DNA from 2 places in the Streptomyces sp. NPDC090032 genome. Region 1 is predicted to be linked to the other one. Evidence: riboswitches for the same ligand, from Rfam matches in the RefSeq annotation. Region 1 holds a riboswitch; the other holds the start of a gene.
The links. A riboswitch is a leader RNA that binds a small molecule or an ion and turns the genes downstream of it on or off. The one in region 1 is predicted to bind cyclic di-AMP.
Positions count from the first base shown of each region.

Region 2: another riboswitch for cyclic di-AMP. It lies ahead of ACIPWY_RS35940 (transglycosylase SLT domain-containing protein); the one in region 1 lies ahead of ACIPWY_RS22245 (C40 family peptidase).

Region 1 is NZ_JBIVFF010000008.1:297,684-301,161, reverse strand. Features, by position in the region: gene ACIPWY_RS22255 (ATP-binding protein) at 1-42, shown strand, start outside; gene ACIPWY_RS22250 (DUF6328 family protein) at 64-633, opposite strand; gene ACIPWY_RS22245 (C40 family peptidase) at 763-1,236, opposite strand; cyclic di-AMP (ydaO/yuaA leader) riboswitch at 1,240-1,441, opposite strand; gene ACIPWY_RS22240 (hypothetical protein) at 1,776-2,084, opposite strand; gene ACIPWY_RS22235 (ATP-dependent Clp protease proteolytic subunit) at 2,092-2,727, opposite strand; gene ACIPWY_RS22230 (hypothetical protein) at 2,903-3,262, opposite strand.
Region 2 is NZ_JBIVFF010000019.1:74,123-77,600, reverse strand. Features, by position in the region: gene ACIPWY_RS35945 (MFS transporter) at 1-323, opposite strand, end outside; gene ACIPWY_RS35940 (transglycosylase SLT domain-containing protein) at 575-1,339, opposite strand; cyclic di-AMP (ydaO/yuaA leader) riboswitch at 1,344-1,536, opposite strand; gene ACIPWY_RS35935 (MerR family transcriptional regulator) at 3,304-3,478, opposite strand, start outside.

The DNA.
Region 1 (3,478 bases):
TGGATCGCCCTGCCGTGGACGGTCCCCGTCCCGCAGGCGTGAAGGGCGGCGGGTGCGAGACGGCTACGGGGACGGGGCGTCCGTCCCCTCCTGTGCCCGCGTGAGCGAGCGCCGCACGAGGCGCGGCAGTACGCCCCACAGACCAGCACAGACCGCAAAAGTGCACGCCCCCGCCGCGATGCCCGCCGCGCGCCCCGCGGTGACGTCCACGACGAGCAGCACGGACCCGGCCAGGGCGAGCATCAGCACGCTCAGGCCGGCCGAGGCGAGCCGCGAGGACATCTGCACGATCTCCGGCTTGGCGCCCTGCCGGAACAGCGCGCGGTGCAGTGCCGCGGGCGCCGTGAAGAGCGCGGCGGCGAGCACCGCGAGCAGCAGGGTCGCGATGTAGGTCGCGCGCTGCACGCCGTCGAGCGACGGGAACCTCGGTGTGAACGCGAGCGTCAGCAGGAACGCGAACAGGATCTGCACGCCCGTCTGGGTGACTCGCAGCTCCTGCAGCAGCTCGCCGAAGTTCCGGTCCGCGCGCTCCAGCCGCGTCTCGTGGCGGTCCTGAGGCCGGTCCTGAGCTCCGCTCGACGGGCCCGTGGCGCGTCGGGCGTCCTCGCCGCCTGCGGGTCGGTCCTCGTCCATACGACCACGAGTACCCCATCGCGCGGTTCCAAGGCGGACGGGGCGGGCGCGTGCACCCTGCGCCGCCTGACGGGTCCCCCAGGACCCTGGGGACCCGTCAGGCGGCGCCTAGGTCGTTGCGGACACGACCTAGCGCACGCGCCCGTACCAGACGCTCTTCGTCCAGATCCTCTCCAGTCGCACCACGGCACCGGTCTGCGGCGAGTGCCAGATCCTTCCCTTCCCGGCGTAGATGCCGACGTGGTAGATGCCGCGGCCCGCGTGGAAGAAGACCAGGTCACCGCGTTGGCGATGGGACGCGGAGACATGACGGGTCTTGTTGTACTGCTGGGCGGCGGTGCGGGGCAGTTTTTTGCCCACACGCTTGAACGAGTAGCGGGTCAGGCCCGAACAGTCGAACCTGTGGGGACCTGAGGCCCCCCACTGGTAGGGGCTTCCTTTCTTGGAGGCCGCGATCTGGAGGGCCTTGGTCGCCGGTGGCGCGGCTTCCGCTTGGGGCGCGGCTCCGGGAACCAGCAGGCTGCCACCTGTTACGGCGAGCGTGAGGGCCGAGGCGGTGCCGGCCCGGGTCAGCAGCGACGGGACACGATTGAGCGCAGTCATGCGCAACCCTTCGTCAGCCGCCTGTGAAGGATGACCTGTCGGATTCGGGCTGGCGAAGTTGCCCGGCCGCGAAGTGCGGCTTCACCCCAAGGACCGGCCCGGAAAACAGCTCCGGCGGCCCGTCGTGCTCGGGTCCTCCACTCCTGCCGATCCACTTCTGTCGACCTGGCATCCGTACGGCGGCAGGACTCGGCGTCCGCACGGACCGCCCCGCCGCGGCGGCGGGGGCTTGTCGTCGGAAGGGATCTTCACGCACGAACGCCGCGAACGCAGGGTCGAATCGGCCTTGTGTGAGTGTCCTCACGACTGATCTGTTCGGGTGGACAGCACTCCTTGCGACCTCGGAGCGGGGGTCCCAACGACGCCCGCACCAGCAGCGGAAGGCGAAATTCCGCACTCCGCGTACGCGTTCCGCGCAACTTTTCCGGTTCGCATGTGCGAGTGCCGGCTACTCCGTATGTGGGTACCTCTTCTGGTCCGTTTCGGCCCCGGCCCGGACAGTTCGCATCGAATCGACCGCCCCGGTCCCTAATGCACCGTCAATTGACCGTCTCCGGCGGCACTGTGACGCGTTGTGTCCTTCTTTCTCCGTCCAGGACCCGCAAAGCCCGAGCCAGCGTCGTCGCGTGGACCTCGCTCTCGCCCCGCTGATGCATGAGCGTCAGGGCGTCCCTGAGCGCCGTCGCCTTGCTGACGAGCGCTTGCGCGGCCCGTAGTCCGCCGTACGTGTGGTCGCTCCTGGCCGGGTTGATCCTGCCGAGCAGGTCGACCACCTCCAGGTAGCGGTCGAGGAGTTCGCACTCGGCGCGGGTCAGTGCGGGCAGCGGCGGCAGCTCGGGCGGCAGCATCGGCGGTTCACCGGGCGCCGGGAGCGGAACCGGACGTCTTGCGGTTCTCGATGACCCGGTCCACGAGCCCGTACTCCACGGCATCCTGGGCCCGCAGGATCGTGTCCCGCTCGATGTCGGCGCCGATGCGCTCGCGGCTCCGCCCGGTGTGCCGCGCGAGCAGTTCCTCCAGCTGGGCCCGCATGCGCACCAGTTCACGGGCCTCGATCTCCAGGTCGGTCGGCTGACCCTGCGCCGGCTCGGGCAGGCCGGGCTGCTGGATCACCACGCGCGCGCCGGGCAGCATGGCCCGCTTCCCCGGCGTCCCGGCGGCCAGGAGTACGGCGGCGGCGGAGGCGGCCTGCCCCAGGCACACGGTTTCGACCTCACAGCTGACGAACCGGATCGTGTCGTAGATCGCCGTCATCGCGCTGAACGAGCCGCCGGGGGAGTTGATGTACAGCGCGATGTCCCGGTCCGGCGCGGTGTACTCGAGGTGCATGAACTGTGCCATCACGTCGTTCGCGGAGGTGTCGTCGATCGGCGTCCCCAGGAACACGATCCGCTCCTCCAGGAGCTTGGAGTACGGATCGAGGGTGCGGTGCCCGGCCGAGGTGCGCTCGGTGAACTCGGGCAGGACATAGCGGGCGGAAGGTCGGGTCATGGCGCGTGCCTCCTTGAGCGCGACACGCGGTCGCTACTCGGTCGCTGCTTCTGTAAAAAATGTACAGGACGTACGGAGAGCGGAAAAGGCTGGAGGCGTGCGGAGCGCGAGAAAGGGGGCCGGCCCGCGCTCGATGCGCGTGGGCGGCCCCCTGTTACGTACTCCTGCGTCGTGGCTACCGGTCGCCGTCGTCCGTCCGGGACAGGCGCAGTGCGAGATGTTGCAGGAGGTCGGCGGACTTGATGTCGGTCCGGCCCGAGTCGTGCACCTCGGCCAGCTCGGAGAAAAGGAACGCGAACGCGCCCACCAGGGAGATCGTCACCGGCATCAGCGCCGCGATGGTCGCTTCCGCCGCCTCCTCCACGCTCGATTCCGCCGGGATCTCGATGGAGGGGAACACCTCTGTCACCAGGCGCCCGAGCTGGGCGTCCTCGGTGTCGATGTCGGGCTCGGCATCCTTGCTGAGCCTGCGCACCATTTCCTGGGTCTCGGTCAGGACGCCGATTGCGCGCAAGATGATCTCGCTCTGTTCCATGCGCGGAGCCTAGGCCGACGGGCCCCGCCGCGGGCGCTGTTCCGGGCGGGGCGCCGTCGGATCCGTGCAAGCAGCCATGCAGCACGAACAGTTGACACGTCGACGCTACGCGCGGCCACTGACAACGGCGGCGCCCTCGAACCGTCCCGCCGAGCCCGCCGTCCCACCTGCGGGTTGCCGTGCGCTCACGCACCGTGTCCGTGCCGCGGGCCCGGT
Region 2 (3,478 bases), on a different contig from region 1:
GGGGCCAGCCCGCAGCCCGCCGAGGCGACGGTGAACACCGCTACCCCGATGCAGAAGATCCGGCGGTTGCCCAGCCGGTCCCCGAGCGCGCCGCCGGTGAGCAGCAGGCCGGCGAAGACCAGGGTGTAGCTGTTGGTGATCCACTGGATCCCGGTCAGCGAGGTCGACAGGTCCCGCCCCATCACAGGAACGGCGACGTTGATGACGGTCACGTCCAGGATGACCATGAAGTAGCCCGCGCAGACCGCGAGCAGCGGGGCCAGAGGCCGGCCCGAAGCCGCAGACCTGTCCGGTCCACAGTCCTGAGGACCACCGCTACGCATCATGGCGACACGCTATTTCAGGAACACGCCGCTCTCGGCAGCCCACGGCCGTGTCGTTCGCATGCTGAACCGCGGCGTCCGGCAGGGCGATGAGGGACGTCCGCTGCGTCCCGTTCGGATACCGCCCCCAGCAGGACCCGCAAACGCCAAGATCCCGTCCGATGGGTCAGATCGGACGGGATCTCGTGCAAAGGTGGCCTCGCCTCGCCCTGCTGTGTCCGTCAGGAGACTCGGACGAGGTGGGATGCGGTCTAGTACGGGCCGTTCACGTTGTCGATCGAGCCGTACCGGGCGGCCGCGTAGTTGCAGGCGGCGGTGATGTTGGCGACCGGGTCGAAGCTGTCCATCGAGGTGCCGGGCACGTGGTAGGTGGCGAACGTGGGGGCGATGACCTGCAGGAGTCCCTTGGACGGGGTTCCGGCGGCAGCGTTGGAGTCCCAGTTGTTGATCGCCAGCGGGTTGCCGGAGGACTCACGCATGACGTTGCGGTGGATGCCCTCGTAGGAGCCGGGGATGCCGTGCTGGGCCATGATGTCCAGCGACTCCTTGATCCAGCCGTCGAGGTCGTTGGTGTACGTCTTCTTCGCCGGGGCAACGGCGGGCTCGGCGGTGAGCTTGGTCGTGCGCTCGGAGCGGTCCGCCCGCTCGGCGGACGCCCTGGTGGCGGCCGGCTTCTGCGTGGACTCGGCCGGGCCCTTCTTACCGAGGGTGAGCTTGACGCCGGGGTGGATCAGCTTCGGGTCGTCGCCGAGGACGCTGCGGTTGTCGTCGTACAGCTTCTTCCACCCGCCGCTCACCGAGTGGTCTCGGGCGATCTTGGAGAGGGAGTCTCCCGCGACGACGACGTAGGTCGTCGAGGCCGCGGCGGGCTTGGCGGCCGTGTCGGCCTGCGCCGCGCTGGCGGCGGTCGCGCCGAGCAGCGGGAGAACGAGCACAGCCCCGCCCGTGCCTGCGGCGGCGAGGCCCCGGGTGAGCGAGCTGGACTTGGCGCGGCGGTGCTTTCCCTTTGCAGGCATGACGAATTCCTCTCCGTCGCCTACGAGGTGAGCTGTCGGGTTCGGACGGGAGATGTCCGGCCGCACTGTGAATGCGACTTCACCCCGAGCCGTTCCGGAATCCGGATCGGCGGCATAACTGGGTTCCCCGCTCCTGCCGTGAGCGTGTGAGTGAGTGGGTGCTTCCGGACAGCGGCAGGATTCGGCGTTCCGTCCGGATTGACCGTGACGTTAAGCGAGAAAGCTCGGAGGGAACAAGACCAAAATTTGAATTTGGAATGCGAGGAGTCTGCTTTCCAGCGACCGGAACCCCGAGCTTCCTTTGATCGAAAAGCTCAACTCTCTTTGCGCAGAACGGAAGTGCGCTCGGCTGTTCTTGGGGGCCAAAGCCGTAGGCGTGACCCATTTCACTGAATGGGAAGCAGGTTGGAATGCGACTCGAAGAGGGTGTCGTAGCATGACGTTTCATGTGAATAACTCATAATTCGGCCAGTCTTGGTATAAGTCGTTAATCATGCCAAGAAGTATGTTTCATGTGCAAACACGGACATATCGCCGAGGGGGCATTGCGTATCGAAACGGACATAAATCCATCAATGTCGGACTGTCCGTGCCCGGCCCTTCCTTCGCAGGAGGCCCTGTTTGTTGGCACGGGAGCGTGGGCGGGACGGCACATGGCGATTCCTCGCCGATCACCGATCCCGAAAGTGAAGGTCGCGTCGAATCCGGGTCATGGCAGTTCCGTCGAGATCGAGATCGAGGTGGATATCGACAGTGACGGGGCGTCAATTCGAGACGGTGTGGGCCCGGCTCTTTCTGCGACAACTCGAACGCAACGGGGAGCGGGGGCGGTTCGTCCCCCGCCTTGCCCGGGACCTGTTCCCCAACGTGGTGAGCGACTACGGCGAGTACGTCTTTTGGCAAACCGTCCCGGCGGGCTCACTCATGGCGTTCCTCGTCGCCGTGCTCAGCGGCCGGCTTGACGTCCCGCTCTTCCCGGACGGCCTGCTCTCGAAAGGCACTACGTTCACCCTCTCGCCGGCAGTCGGAGCGGGCCGGGTCCCCATCCGTGTCACCACGCGCGCCAACAGCGCCTGGCCGAAGGTGCGCCGCCGAACCTGCCAGGGCGTACGGCCGCGCAATCCCACCCATCGGGAAAGCGCCATGGCCGTCGTCCTGCCTCCGGCCCATACTCGTCTCCCGCCGGCTGGCAGCGTGGCAGCGGTGAGTCGATGAACGACCTCCTTGCCCTGCGCCGCCTGGTGGAGACCTACGCGCTCGCCATCGACAGCAGGGGTCCGTTGCTTCTTGTGGACGTTGTCACCACCGACGGGCGACTCGACTCATCGTGCACAAGCCGGACGGCACCGTGGGGCGGGAGCGGACCGGCCCGCAGGAACTGGCAAGGACACTCGACCAGTTGACCGTCTTCGACCGCACCTTCCACCTGGTGGGCAACCACCTCGCCGAGGTGTGCGGCGACACCGCGACCGGCAGCGAGCCTCCGGGGTGCCGCTGCACATCGGCGGCCACTCGGCTGCCGCGGCCCGCCGCGCCGGGCGGCGCGGTGACGGGTTCCAGGCGCTCGGCCTGGCCGGGGGAACTGGAGGCCGCCATCACCCTGGTGCGCGAGGAGGCGCGGGCGGCGGGGCGCGACCCGCAAGACGTGGAGCTGACCCTCGGCTCGACCTGCCGCGTGCGCGGAGAAAGTCGAGTGGGCGCAAAAGCTTGGGACCCAGCGGCTGTTGCTGTCCGGCTCCCGGCACGCCACCATCATCGAGGCGCTGCTGGAGGAGATGACCGACGCCGCGCAGAAGCTGCAGTTGAAGCCGTGACGCCCTTACCGTTCGAGGGGCTGCCCGTACCGCCGGAGCCCCGCTCCGCTCTGCCCCCTCCGCTCTGCCACGCGCTGGCGAGCAGCAGTTGGTCGGAGGCCGCACGGCCGTCGTCACCGGTGAGCGGTCCGTGGCAGTAGCCCCAGGTCTTCAGGGTGAAGCCGGTGGATGTTCCGTCGGCGAACTCGACCGTGGCGGTGCCGCAGGGCGAACCGTAGCCGTCGACGGAGGTGATGCCGAGGACGGTGCCTCGCGCAGCTGAAGCAGGTACGCCGCAGTCAGCGCAACGGCACGGTCCTCGTCACCCGACAGCTCCACGAGGGCA